3 regions of the Paraburkholderia sp. JHI2823 genome follow, and region 3 is predicted to be linked to each of the others. Evidence: predicted binding sites of a transcription regulator. Region 3 holds the regulator's gene; each other region holds the start of a gene.
What was found. The regulator FNR, encoded in region 3, switches genes on or off when oxygen is low (the NO sensors DNR and NnrR bind a similar motif). The targets are predictions, from matches to a motif close to TTGATNNNNATCAA.
Positions count from the first base shown of each region.

Region 1 (4,729 bases), on a different contig from region 3:
CGCCTCGCACGTGAGCGCGTCGGAAATCACGTGGCCCGAGGCCTGCGCGAGGGAAGCCGCGACTCTCAAGACGCGCTCGGGCGTGTCTGCCGGGCCGGTCTCGATCGCCACGAGCCGCGCGTGTCCGGCGGTCAAGGTTCCGGTTTTGTCGAAAAACAGCGTGCGCGCAACCGCGAGCTGTTCGAGCGCGCCTCCATCCTTGATGAGGACGCCACGGCGCGCACAACGCGACATGCCCGACACGATGGCGACCGGCACGGCGAGAATCAGTGGGCAGGGCGTCGCGACGACCAGTACCGCGAGCGCCCGCACGGCCTCGCCGCTCGCAATCCAGGCTGCCCCGGCCACGAGCAGCGTGCAGGCGAGAAAGCCGAGCGCGTAGCGATCGGCGAGCCGCGCCGCGGGGCTGCGCGCCCGCTGCGCGGATTCGACCATCCGCACGATTGCCGAAAACGTACTGTCGGCGGCAGTCGCGGACGCGATCATCTCGAAGGGGGAGCCCGCGTTGACGGCGCCGCTTCGGACCGCTTCTCCGGATACGCAGGGGCGGCTGCGCGATTCGCCCGTCAGTGTCGATTCATCGAGTTCGGCAGCGCCCGACAAGGTGCCATCGACAGGGACGACTTCGCCATGTCGCACGAGCAGCCGATCGCCCGGCACGACGTGGTCGAGCGCGACAGGGGTCCACTTTCCGGCGTCCGAGCGGATCGCCTCGCGCGGCGCATGGCTCAACAGGGCCGTCATCTCCGAGCGAGCCCGCGCGCGTGCGTAGTCTTCGAGGGCCCGGCCGCTCGCGAGCATCAGTGCGATGACGGCGGCAGTCAGCCGTTCGTCGAGGACAAGCGCAAAGACAATGGCCAGCGCGGCAAGAATGTCGACCCCGGCCTCGCGCCGGCGCAGCGCGCCTGCGATCGAGACCACGAGCGCGGCGAGCACGGGCAGCGGACCCATTAGCCAGATGAGGCGTGCCGCATCGACGGAGCCGGCAAGCCAGCAGCCTGTTCCCGCAGCCAGTGCGGCCGCGCAAACGGCAAGCAGGAACGCGTTCGGCGATCGGAAGATGTCGTGCATGGCTGTCGCGTGCCTCGTTCGGTCGAGCGGGAGTCCCGCTGCGCGCGGCTCGATGGTGCGCCAGACCGACCCGCGCAAACGGGGCCTGCCACGCCGTGCCGCTACGCCGTACCTTGAAGTCGCAACGGAGAAGCGGTTTGATCTGCATCATATGTCGGCGACAGATCGCGGGCAGCATGGAAAAGGATATTCCGTCATCGAAGCGAGGCCCGACATGACCCAGCACTCCGCCACGCAGGCTCCGTTGTCCTTTGCAAGGATCATGGTCGCCGTTGACTCCTCGCCCGCTTCTGCCGCGGCGTTACGGTACTTGCGCAGACTCGTGCATCCGGGCGCCACGACGGTTCGCGTCGTATCCGTGGCCGAGAATCCTCACACGCTCGTGCCCCTGGGCGTATGGGCCGGGTCGCAGCTCCAGGCCGCACGGGACGAACTCCTGCGTGACGCAGACACGGCGATCAAGACCGCGCAATCCGCACTGGACGGCTGCGGCGCGCTTCTCGAAGGCGAGGTCATCGATCTTTACAAGGAAGGGGGCGACCTCGTCCACGCGCTTTCCATGGCCGCAGTGCAATGGGCGCCCGATCTTGTCGTCCTCGGGGCGCGGCATCATCGGGCCCTGTTGCGCTGGGTGGAAGGCGAGGTGTCCGCACCGCTCGCGAAACTGCTTCGCGTGCCGACCCTGGTTGTCCCGGTCGAATACGAAGACGAACTGCCAGGCCCACCTTCACGGATCCTGTTCGCGACGGACGGCAGCGACGCGTCGCTAACCGCGTTGCGCGCAGGCATGGGGCTGGTGTCTGCGCGCTCGGATTGGCGCGTCATCTATGTTGTCGACCGGCTGCTCGGACGGGAGTCCGGGCCGCTCGAACAGCAACTCGAAGAAACACTCAGGGAGAGCGGCCAGGTCGCACTCAAGGCGGCTGGCGACGAGCTCGCTGCGAGCGACCCGCAAAAGGAGCGGGTAGTGGAAACGGCGCTCGTCATGACGAAGAGCACCTATGACGACGTCGCGCATGCGATCGATCGTGACGCGCGGCAGTGGAAGGCGCAGCTCGTTGTCCTCGGCACGCACGGACGACGCGGCCTGACACGCTGGCTGCTTGGCAGCGTCGCGGAACGGACGCTGAGATTGACATCGATTCCGCTCTTGCTCGTGCCGCCAGTGGAGCGGTAGTTTCTTCGGCCAGTCGCGATGCGCGCACGTCGGCGCTGTCGGGCCAGTGAACTAACCCACCTCGGAGTCCGGGGGCGGCAACTGATTCTGCATCCTCGCATGCCCACGTTCCAGCAGCGAATCGGCGGGCACGGCAATGGCAGGCAGTTTGGTGCGCACCAGCGCCTGAGCCTCCGACCGGCTGACCCCGATGCCCCGGAGAATGGCTGCAACCGCCTGTTCCGGCGACGCATCGGCTTGCGCTGCGGTGGAGAAACGCTGAGCCGTCGTCAACGTGGTTCCCACGATTAAATCCAGCGCGACTTCAACCGTCACGTCCCGAAAACGCCCGCTCGCCAATCCCTGTTCGATATGAACGGGCAGGTATGCGTAGATCAGGCTGCTCGGGCCCGCGGCGTGCAAGCCCGCCGCGGCAATGAAGCGTGCAAGCAGCGGATAGGTGTGCGCGGCACGCAGGAACATTCGCACGCCACAGGCGATCCGCCGCGCTGGATCGTCGTATGAACCCACTTCCCGTTCGATGAGCCGAAGAAGCTCGTCGTTCAGCTCCTGCGTCACCGCAGCGAGCAATTCTTCGTTGGTACGAAAGTAGTTGTAGAAGGTGCCTTGGGAGACGTCCGCTGCTGCGATGACTTCCTGGATGACGCTGCCTCCCACCCCCTTTTCAGCAAAAACCAGCATCGCGCTCTCGATCAATCTTGCGCGCATCCGCTCGCGGCGTTCTGCCGCGACGCGGGTCCGATGGTCGATGGTCGTGTCTGTACTCATGTCGCGATTATATGGCGCGAAGCCGCCCCGGCAATCGGCTCTCCAGGTGAAAACGATAATATTGTCAGAATGACAGATATCTCACTACAATGAATCATCCTCGCGAAACCCGGAGCAGGGGGCGCGATGGATGCCCCAATAGAACACACCCGCTGCGTGGGGGAGTGGCCCGCCTTCGTCGGAGTCGCGTCCACCCGCCCGTGCTGCCGGATGACCGATCCAGGAGATAAGGATGATGAAAGTCGAAACCACCGCCGTGCTGATCGTCGGAGGCGGCGGCGCAGGCCTGACGGCCTCCATGCTGCTGTCGGGCCTGGGTATCGAGAACCTGCTGGTCAGCGCGCTGCCCAGTACCTCGATCCTGCCCAAGGCCCATGTGCTGAACCAGCGCACGATGGAGATCCTGAGCGACGCGGGTGTGGCGGATGAGATCTACGCCCGCAGCACGCCGGCCGCGAACATGAAGGCCATGGGCTGGTATGCCGGGCTCTGTGGTCCGGAGCCCGAGTTTGGGCGCAGGATCGGCAAGGTCGAGTCCTGGGGCCACGGCGGCGAGAACATCAACTGGCTTCAGGCCAGCCCCTGCCGCAGCGCGAACCTGCCGCAGATCCGCCTCGAACCCATCATGAAGGCGCACGCCGAAGCGCTCAACCCGGGACGGGTGCGGTTCCACCATGAACTGCTCACGCTGGAACAGGATGAACAAGGCGTCGAAGCCCTCATCCGCAACCTCGACACGGGCGAGGAATATCGAGTCCGTGCGCAGTACCTGCTGGGCTGCGACGGGGGCCGGACCGTCGGTCGCCAGGTGGGCATCGAGCTCCAGGGCCTGGGCGCAATCGCGCGCTCGCTCACGGCGCACATCTCCGCGGATCTGTCGCAGGTCGCCACCGACCCCGACGTCCTGATCCGCTGGATCTGGAGCCCTGCATTGGGCGAGATGACCGTGCTCGTGCCGATGGGACCGAACCATTGGGGGCCGGACAGCGAGGAGTGGGTGGTGCACGTGACCCAGCCGATCGACCAGGTGAAGGACTTGAACGATGCCCAGATCGAGCAGATGATGCGCTCGGCTTTGGGCCTGGGCGACAGGCCGATCACCTTCCACAAGATCAGCCGCTGGACGCTGGAGGGCTTGCTCGCCGACAAGTTCCGGGTCGGCCGCGTGTTCATCGTCGGCGATGCTGCGCACCGCCATCCGCCGACCGGGGGGCTGGGGCTCACCAGCGGCATCCAGGACGCGCACAACCTCTGCTGGAAGCTGGCCGCCGTGCTCAAGGGCCAGGCCGACGCGTCACTGCTCGACAGCTACGAGAGCGAGCGCCGGCCCGTCGACGCGCGCAACATCCAGCGTTCGATGGAAAACGCAGTCACGCACTTCGAGATTGGCGCAGCGTTCGGCTTGAGCCCCACGTCGAGCGCCGAACAGAACTGGCAGCAGCTCAAGCGCGTGGTCAGCGGGCTGCCCGCGGATGCTGAGCAGCGAAGCAAGGCGCTGCAGGCGATCCGGCGGGCCAGTATGGAGTCCAACGAGCTGAACGTTGAATATGGCTACCGGTACGCCTCGAACGCCATCGTTGCCGATGATTCACCAGAGCCGCAACCGGTCGACGATATCCGTCTCTATGAGCCCAGCACGCGTCCGGGTTCACCGCTGCCTCATGCCTGGATCGACCTCGATTCGGGCGAGCGCCGGGCGCTGAAGGACTTCGT
Region 1 covers NZ_JAYMRY010000042.1:20,027-24,755, reverse strand. The annotation lists gene VSR34_RS31010 (heavy metal translocating P-type ATPase) at 1-951, opposite strand, end outside; gene VSR34_RS31005 (universal stress protein) at 1,286-2,248, shown strand; gene VSR34_RS31000 (TetR/AcrR family transcriptional regulator) at 2,300-3,016, opposite strand; gene VSR34_RS30995 (FAD-dependent monooxygenase) at 3,249-4,729, shown strand, end outside.
Region 1: VSR34_RS31005 (universal stress protein) is a predicted target of FNR. The motif match lies at 1,209-1,222, and genes of this name have one in related genera.

Region 2 (4,729 bases), on a different contig from region 3:
GGCGCCGCCAGCGGTGCGACGTGAGGCGTCGCGCGAATCTGGCCGAACAACCAGCCGATTCGCCGGCCTCAGGTTTTCAGCCGATACCCCGTCTTGAAGATCCACGCGGTGATTGCGAGGAATATCGCGAGAAAGGCCGCAGTCATGGCGAGACTCACGCCGACATGAACGTCCGCGAGCCCGTAGAAGCTCCAGCGAAAGCCGCTGATGAGATACACGATCGGGTTGAAAAGCGTGATCACCTTCCATGCCGTCGGCAGCATGTCGACGGAATAGAACGCGCCGCCGAGGAAGGTCAGCGGTGTGATGATCAACAGCGGCACGATTTGCAGTTTCTCGAAGTTGTCAGCCCAGATGCCGATGATGAAACCGAGCAGACTGAACGTGACCGCTGTGAGCAGCAGGAACAGCACCATCCACAAGGGATGCAGGATCTGGATCGGCACGAAGAGCCCCGCGGTTGCGAGGATGATGAGCCCGAGCACGACCGACTTGGTCGCCGCCGCGCCGACATAGCTGATCACGATTTCGAAATACGACACGGGCGCCGAGAGCAGTTCGTAGATCGTGCCCGTGAAGCGAGGGAAGTAGATGCCGAATGACGCATTGGAGATGCTCTGCGACAGCAGTGAAAGCATGATCAGCCCTGGCACGATGAACGCGCCGTAGCTGACGCCGTTCACTTCCTTGATGCGCGAACCGATCGCGGAGCCGAAGACGATGAAGTAGAGCGAGGTCGAGATCACCGGCGCGACAATGCTCTGCATCAGCGTGCGCCTGGTGCGCGCCATTTCGAAACGGTAGATGGCGCGAATCGCGTAGAGGTTCATCGGGAGGTCACCTGTCCTTTGCCGTTTTCCGCGCCCGCTGGTGTGGCGGGTTGCGAGGCTGGCCGCGAAGCGGGCTTTGAAGCGGCCGCCGGATCCTTGCTGACGAGGCTCACGAAGATATCCTCCAGCGAACTCTGGCTCGTTTTCAGGTCCGTGAAGCCGATGCCGGCCTCGCCCAGGCGCTTGAGCAGCGCGATGATGTCGTTGCGTTCGTTTTCGGCATCGTAGGTATAGATGAGCTCGGTGCCGCCATCGGCCAGTTCGAGCCCCCAGGCGGCGAGCCCGGCCGGGATTGCCGTCAACGGGGCTTCGAGTTGCAGGGTCAGCTGTTTGCGGCCGAGCTTGCGCATGAGCACGTCCTTGCGCTCGACCAGCATGATTTCGCCGGCGTTGATGACGCCGATGCGGTCGGCCATCTCTTCCGCCTCGTCGATGTAATGGGTCGTGAGGATGATCGTCACGCCGTTCGCCTTGAGCCCGCGCACGAGCGCCCACATGTCGCGGCGCAGCTCGACGTCCACACCCGCGGTCGGCTCGTCCAGAAACAGGATCTGTGGCTCGTGCGCGAGCGCCTTCGCGATCAGCACGCGCCGTTTCATGCCGCCGGACAGCGTCATGATCTTGTTGTTCCGCTTCTCCCACAGCGAGAGGTCCCGCAGCACGCGCTCGACATAGGCGGGGCTGGCGGGCTTGCCGAACAGGCCGCGGCTGAATGACACGGTCGCCCAGACCGTTTCGAACGCGTCCGTCGTCAGTTCCTGGGGCACGAGTCCGATCAGCGAGCGAGCGCTGCGGTAATCCGTGACGATATCGTGACCGGCGACGCGCACGCTGCCTTCGCTCGCATTGACGATGCCGCAGACGATGCTGATGAGCGTCGTCTTGCCAGCGCCGTTTGGCCCCAGCAGCGCGAAAATTTCGCCGCGGTGAATGTCCAGGCTGATGCGCGTGAGCGCGTGGAATCCCGATGCATAGACTTTCGAGAGATTCTCGATGGATAGGATCGTTTGCATTGCGTGACATTACCAGAAGCCGATGCAAGGCGCTGGCGCAGGCCGCCAAAGCGCCTGCCATGACGTTCCATGACGACGGCGAGCGCGCATGGATCGCAAACGTCGCGAGGACGTCGATCGAGTCAGCGCGCGCCTGCGCAATCCATCCTCGTTGCACTGCAGCACGCCGAGCTTGCGCTAACCGCTGGCCGTTTCGAATCGTTCTCGCTGCGCGGCGTACGGCGCTCAGGGGTGTGCGTCGGGCATTGTCTGGACGATCAGCGTATAGAGATCGTCGAGATTGTCTTCGGACTCTAGCGTTTCGAACGGATCGCGATTCGTGCCGAACGCCTCGTCGATCTCCACCCAGTCGGCAACCGATAGATAGCGCTGGGCGCCAGGCAAAATCACCGACTCTTCGAGGTGCCGGTGATCGTTGTAGAAGTCGGCGTAGCCATACACCGCTTCACGCAGCGCCGGCAGCATGCCGTTGCCACCCAGTTCGTAACGCGTGAGCGCGCGTTCGATTGAGTGAATGCGCTGCGGGCCTTCCGCGTGCTGGCGTCCGAGTTCCTCGATGACGCTATCGAATTCGTCTGTCCGCTCGCGAAGCCGGGCAAACAGGTATTGCTCTTCCTTCGGATGATGCACTTGCTCGGGAAACTCGTGGATGTAGTAGAGCATCGCACGCAGGAGCATGGTGCCGGACGCGCCGGGGCGGGCCGTCATGTCGTCGACCACGCGCAGCATGCCGCTCACGACGCTCGAAAGGCGTCGGTGTTCGCTCAGGATCACCTGGATGGCGCTACGTTTCGCGGCAAATTCCATGGCAGGCTCCGTGACAGACGCGGCCGGGTTGCGATGAGACGCCGAGGGCACGCCGGTGGCGGCGCCTCCTGGTCGGTCTCGACGGGTTCACTATGCGCCCCGAGCGCCAGGACTCGTTGATCCTGGTCAACCGTGATTCGCTGCCGCGGGCCCGACCGGCGCGACGGAAGGTCGTCGGTCCCCGAGGGCACGTGGTTGACTTAGGTCAATGCACAGGCGCCACCGATCTCTAAATTGAGTTCCATTACGGCGTTGGCCGGTAACGGAGGAACTCATGCAAGCTTCGGACATCATGACCACGGACGTCGTCAGTGTGCGTCCCGACGCGACGGTCTTCGAGGCCGCGACGCTGCTCACGCGACATCACGTGAGTGGCATCCCGGTCGTCGACGACAGCGGCGCAGTTGTCGGCATTCTGAGCGAGGGCGATTTGCTGCATCGCGTGGAAACGGGCACGGGCAAGCCGCAGCGCAGCTGGCTGGGCGAATTCCTCCACTCGACTCGCAAGCTCGCAAGCGAGTACCTGAAAGAAAATGCCGTGAAGGTCAGGGATCTCATGACGAGCAATGTCATTTACGTCTCGCCGCAAGCGGAACTGAGCGAGATCGCCGACCTGCTGGAGCGCCACCATATCAAGCGCGTGCCGGTGCTGGACCAGGGCAAGCTCGTGGGCATCGTGAGCCGCGCGAATCTGATCCGCGCGCTGGCGAGCGCGGCGCAGCCCGATCCGGCGGCAGTCGCTTCCGACGAGGCCATTCAGCGCGAGGTGCTTCACGCACTGGACGGGCATCGCTGGGCGATGGCCACGGAGAACGTCGTCGTCAAGGAAGGGATCGTTCATCTCTGGGGCACGGTGAACTCGGAAGAGGAGCGCAAGGCGATATTGGTCGCGGCCGGGCGTGTAGCCGGCGTCAAGGGCGTCGAAGACCATCTCGGATACCCGGTGGTGTTCTCGCCGATGTAAGGGCGTGCGTCGTGCCCCGGCGGCTTCCGCTTGCGCCGGGGATCGTGCGCGCGCTTGGCCTCGCGCGATCTCATCCGACCGGCGCGACGCGCGCGCCGCTCACTCAGTGAGACATCAGAACCGGCAGTGTCATCGCGGAGAGTAGGGTTCGCGTCGCGCCGCCCAGGACCAGTTCCTGAAGCCGTGCGTGGCCATACGCGCCCATTACGAGCAGGTCGCACGCGCCATCGGCGGCCTGGTTCAGCAGCGCATCGCCTGCGGCTTGAGCGGCGCGGCTGTCTAGTTTGGCTATGTCGATCGACGCCGCGCCGTGGCGCGCGAGCATGGCGGCCAGCGCGTCGCACGATGCATGCGACTGTTCGTCCGTAGCGATGATCACATGCGCCGCTCGCGCGATGAACGGCAACGCGTCGTGAACCGCGCGGGCCGCTTCCCGGCTTCCATTCCAGGCGATGAGCACACGTTCGCCGAACGACTCGAACCTGCCCGCATAGGGCACCAGCAGCACCGGGCCGCCCGCTCCCAGGAGAATGCTCTCCGGGAATCCATCCGCAATCCAGGATTCCGGATCGTCCGGATTGGCCTGTCCGAGAATCGCGAGATCCGCTGTCCGGCAGCGCTGCATGATTGCCGAAACGGGATCGCCATGCGTGACAACCCATGCGCCGTCTACCTGAGCGCGAGATGCTTCTGCGCGGAATAACCGTTCGATCGCGCCGCGTTGTTCCAGGCGCAGCGTGCGATGCGTGTCGTAGTAGTCAGCCGTTCCGCCCATTACATGGAACTCGCGCGGGTTGGGTTCGAACCGCGCAAAGAGCCCTTCGAGATGGGCGCCGAACCGGCGAGCCAGCCCGAGCGCGAGCGAGAGTCGCGCATTGGCCGATGCGCTCGTATCCATGTGAACGACGATGGTCTTGTAGCTCATTGCGGTCTCCAGCGAAGCATTGCGGTGCGCATTGGGGCGCACCGCGTGTTCCGAGTCTAAAGATGATGGGTGTCCTGCGATTGACCTGAATCAGCCATATTTTCCGTGGATGCATACGGTATGCATGAACCCCGGCTTCTGCCTGCCTGTCAAGGTCGGGCGCGGAGGCGTTGACTGGACCTGAAACGGA
Region 2 covers NZ_JAYMRY010000041.1:57,362-62,090, forward strand. The annotation lists gene VSR34_RS30845 (PAS domain-containing protein) at 1-24, shown strand, start outside; gene VSR34_RS30850 (ABC transporter permease) at 69-830, opposite strand; gene VSR34_RS30855 (ABC transporter ATP-binding protein) at 827-1,843, opposite strand; gene VSR34_RS30860 (hemerythrin domain-containing protein) at 2,069-2,650, opposite strand; gene VSR34_RS30865 (CBS domain-containing protein) at 2,925-3,614, shown strand; gene VSR34_RS30870 (universal stress protein) at 3,718-4,539, opposite strand.
Region 2: VSR34_RS30860 (hemerythrin domain-containing protein) is a predicted target of FNR. The motif match lies at 2,846-2,859, and genes of this name have one in related genera.

Region 3 (4,729 bases):
CCGCAACGTTCCCTACAACGCAATTCAAAAACGAGGTAAAACATGGAGAATACGACCCGGTGGTCACGGATAGGCGCAGTCGTTGGAGCGAGTGCTCTCGCGCTCGCGGGCGTACAGTCGACGGCGTACGCAGGCGACATGAAGGACGTGAAGCACGTCCTGCTGATCAGCTTCGACGGCCTGCACGAGCAGGATGTCGCCCGCTGCATCGGCAGCAACAGCTGCCCCAACCTCGCATTGCTCGCCAAATCGGGCGTCACCTACACGAACGCGCACACGCCCCATCTGTCCGATTCGTTCCCCGGTCTCGCGGCGCTCGTGACGGGCGGCTCGCCCAGGAGCGCGGGTCTCTTCTATGACGTCTCATATGACCGGACGCTCTACGCTCCGCTCGATTCGAAGTGTGCCGGCCCGCAAGGCTGGAACGTCGTGTTCGACGAAACGACCGGCATCGACGCGCAGAACGGCGGCGCGCTGGTCCACCTCGACGGCGGCGGCGCATTCAATCCGCAAGCCATTCCGTATGCGAAGATCAACGGCGTCTGCACGCCCGTGTACCCGCACAATTACATCAAGACCAACACGGTCTTCGAAGTGATCAAGCAGAATCTGCACGGCTCGCACACGGCGTGGGCCGACAAGCACGCGTGGGGCTATGACTGGGTCAACGGGCCGTCCGGCAAGGGCGTGGACGATCTCGCGCGCACCGAGATCAACTCGATCGATCCGAAGACCAACTCGGACTATACGGACGTCTACACGCATACCGAGGTCTTCGACAACCTCCACGTGCAGGCGCTGATCAACCAGATCGACGGCCTCGATTCGACGGGCAAGACGAGCGCGCCCGTGCCCACGTTGTTCGGCACGAACTTCCAGACGCTCAGCGTCGCGCAGAAGGCGACGGTCGCGAAGCAAGGCGGGTACCTCGACGCCGACTTCACGCCAGGCCCGCAGGTCGCTGCGGCGATCACGTACCTCGACAACTCGCTCGGGCGCGTGGTCACGGAGTTGAAGCAGCGCAATCTTTATGCCTCGACGCTCATCATCGTGACGGCCAAGCACGGCCAGTCGCCGACCGATCATACGAAGCTGGTGAAGAACGGCGATACGCTGACGGCGCTGCTGGAGGCTAACAATTATCTGGATCCGAACGGCAACTTCGGTCAGAACAATACGAAGACGGGCAGCCTGAACGACGGCACGGGCCTTTCTGGCACCGGCATGGTGCAGACCGACGACGTCGGCCTGATCTGGCTGCGCGACCAGAGCCAGAAAGATGCGGTCGTGAAGACGCTGAAGGCCAACCTGGGCTGCAACGCGCCGGGCATCTGCGCGGACGGCCCGCAAGCGTACATCCTCACCGGCGACCGTCTCGCGGACTGGTTCGGCAATCCTTCGAACGGCCGCACGCCCGATATCGTCGTGCAGCCGAACCCGGGTGTGATCTATACGTCGAGCAAGAAGAAGGATGAAGAGCACGGCGGCAACGCGCCCGACGACAGCCATCTGGGTCTCGTCGTGTCGTTCCCGGGCCTCAAGCACGCCGGCCGCACCGACGACCACTACGTGTTCACGACCCAGGTCGCGCCGACGATCCTGAGCGCGCTCGACCTCGATCCGCGTCTGCTGCACGCGGTGCAGGTCGAAGGCACGCATCGTCTGCCGGGTCTTGGCCTCGACGACGACAAGTAAATCGTTAGCAATCGGCAGCGGCAGTCATCGGGCGTTCGATGGCTGTCGCGCCGCCGGTCCCGCTCAGACCGTCTGCAGCCCTTCGATATCGCAGATGCGAATCAGCTTGCCCTGCGCATCGATCAACCCGCGCTTCTGGAAGCGCGACAGAATCCGGCTGACCGTTTCGAGCGTGATGCCGAGATAGCTGCCCATGTCTTCGCGCGACATGCGCAGGCGGAACTCCGCCTGCGAATAGCCGCGCTGCCAGTTGCGCGACGAGACGTCGAGCAGGAACGCGGCCACGCGCTCTTCGGCGCTGAGCGAGCCCAACACCATCATCTGCGAAGCTTCCTGATTGAACTGGTCGCCCATGAGCCGATGCAGCCGGTCCTGCATCGTGCCGCTTTCGCGGCAAAGCGTCTTGAGCGCGGCGTAGGGCAGCGTGCAGATCGAACTGTCTTCGAGCGCGACCGCGCTGAACGCATGGACGTCGTTGGCAATGCCGTCGAGCCCCAGCGCATCGCCCGCGAGACGCAGTCCCGTGATCTGCTCGCGGCCGTCACGGTTGACGATGAACGTCTTGAGCGAGCCGGAGCGCACGGCGTAGAGATTGTCGAAGCGGTCGCCCGAGCGGTAGAGCGCTTCCCCGCGGCGCACCTTGCGCGCGCCGCAGATCAGGGCCTCGAGCTTGGGAAGCTCTTCCGCCGGCAAGCCTTGCGGCATGCAAAGATGGCGCATTGAGCACCCCGAGCAGCGCGCACTGGGCTGCGTAGCCCCGAGAGGAGCACGACTGCTTTGGCGCACGACGATAGCGGATCCTGCGACGGGTGACAGCATCGGACGACTCCTTCGTTAGCTTATTTTGAAGATTTCGACGCATTGTCACACCATGCGCGTGCGTCAATGTGGTGGCAAAATGCCGCGCACCTGAACCGCGAGCGCTTGCGCCTTGTCACGTAACGGTTTCGCCGGCTATCTCGCCCGCTTGCGCAAACGCAAGCGACGCAAAAACAACACCGCCGATGCACGACCCGCGCGCGCGCTGAAGGTCACTCGGCGCATTGTTCGGCACGGTCCGGTCCGACTGCGGATTTTCCCGAACGAGTTGACTTCGCCGGTATCGCCGGCGCTGCTCCATCCGCAATTTCTTCCGCTGTTGCCGGCCGTCCACATCCGTTGACCGGTCATTTCGACTGTCATGTTAAGCGACGAAAGGCGTGAACGTTGCATTTGGCACCCCCTCGCATTCTGCAGACCATCCGTCAGCTGGTGGACTTCGCATCGATCGCGCCGCACGCACTCATATTCGGCTGGCAGGAAGCAAATCAGGTACTAGAATGCATGGATGCAGGTGAAGCGAAGGCGGTCTGTTCGATCGAAACATTCAGCGGTCGATGTTTCGAGTTCGTCATTGGAGGGTTCCTCATGACGTGCCTGAACGAAAAGATTGTCGGTGCAGCCTTTCTTATGCTGAGCGGTTACGCTTACGCTCAGAGCACCTTCATGAGCGCTCCCGAAACCATGACGCTCGCCAATATCGCGCCGATGCCCATGGAGGTCGTTCCTTCACTGCCAGAACCTCAGGTGTATCTGCACCGTTACGAACTGGAATATCAACAGAATCAGGAAAAGCCGTTTTACGCGCAATTGGAGAATTTTTATAGCGCGCCAATCGCACACGACAAATACCATTACGAGTTCACGAAGTCCGCACACGGCAGCGGGTATGGTGAGCCGCAGGCCGCGCTGCCGTCTTCCGGCTATCTGCACATCGGCCCTTCCACAGCGCCGCAAATTTCGATTCTTCAGGTGCCCGACAGCACGTTGAACATCGGCGCGCAGCCTCAACGCAGGCTCTCGCTCACCATGGACCAATGGGTGTTTTCCGCCACTGCGCGAGTCGCCATTCTTCATTCGCACAGCACTGGCGCGACAGTCACCGTTCGGCGCAGTTTCTAATCGAGCGCGCGAGTTCCGGGCACACATTCGGCCGCGCCTTCAAAGCATTGGCAAGTTCGGAGATCCCGCAGATAAGAATTCGGACTTGGCGTGAGCCGGTATTTCGCACCTGCTTACGTGGTTCGCTCTTCTGCGGCCATTCGGGAACGGGCCATGCTACAGCCATCCCGACCGAACCCAGCCCTGCCCGATGAATCCGCACCATACGCACGATAGGCCCGATACGACCACTACGTCCGATAAGCCCGTCATCATCGAAACCACGCTGCCCGCGCGCCTCGACCGCCTGCCGTGGGGGCGCTTTCATGTGCTCATCGTCGCGGCGTTGGGCGTCACGTGGCTCCTCGACGGCCTCGAAGTCACGCTGGCCGGTGCGGTGGCGAGCGCGTTGAAAACGAGCCCGGTTCTGCATCTGGACAATGCGCAGGTGGGCCTCGTGGGCAGCGCCTATATCGCGGGCGCGGTGTGCGGCGCACTCGGCTTTGGCTGGCTCACGGACCGGCTCGGCCGCCGCAAGCTCTTCTTCATCACGCTGGCCGTCTATCTGCTCGCCACCGCGGCCACGGCGTTCTCCTGGAGCTTCGCGAGTTTCCTGGTCTTTCGTCTGATCACCGGCGCTGGCATAGGCGGCGAGTACGCGGCCATCAATTCGACGATCCAGGAGTTCACGCCCGCTCGCGTGCGCGGCTGGACCGACCTCTGCATCAACGGCACGTTCTGGGTCGGCGCGGGCGTTGGGGCGGCGGGCTCGCTCGTGCTGCTCGACCCGCATCTGCTGCCCGCCGACTGGGGCTGGCGCGTGTGCTTTTTCATCGGCGCGGTGCTCGCGCTCATCATCCTGCCGATGCGCCGCTGGATTCCGGAAAGCCCGCGCTGGCTCCTCACGCACGGCGGGCACGGCGAAGCCGGACGCGTCGTGCAGGACATCGAGGCGCGCTTTCGCGCTGCCGGCCATACACTCGACGAGCCGTCCGGCGCCCCGCTGCGCCTGCACGCGCGCAGCCATACGCCGCTGAGCGCCGTGTTTCACGCCCTCTTCGTGCGGCACCGGCGGCGCGCGCTGGTCGGCCTTTCGCTGATGACGGCGCAGGCC
Region 3 covers NZ_JAYMRY010000007.1:105,505-110,233, forward strand. The annotation lists gene VSR34_RS10745 (alkaline phosphatase family protein) at 43-1,695, shown strand; gene fnr (fumarate/nitrate reduction transcriptional regulator Fnr) at 1,759-2,514, opposite strand; gene VSR34_RS10755 (hypothetical protein) at 2,902-3,636, shown strand; gene VSR34_RS10760 (MFS transporter) at 3,827-4,729, shown strand, end outside.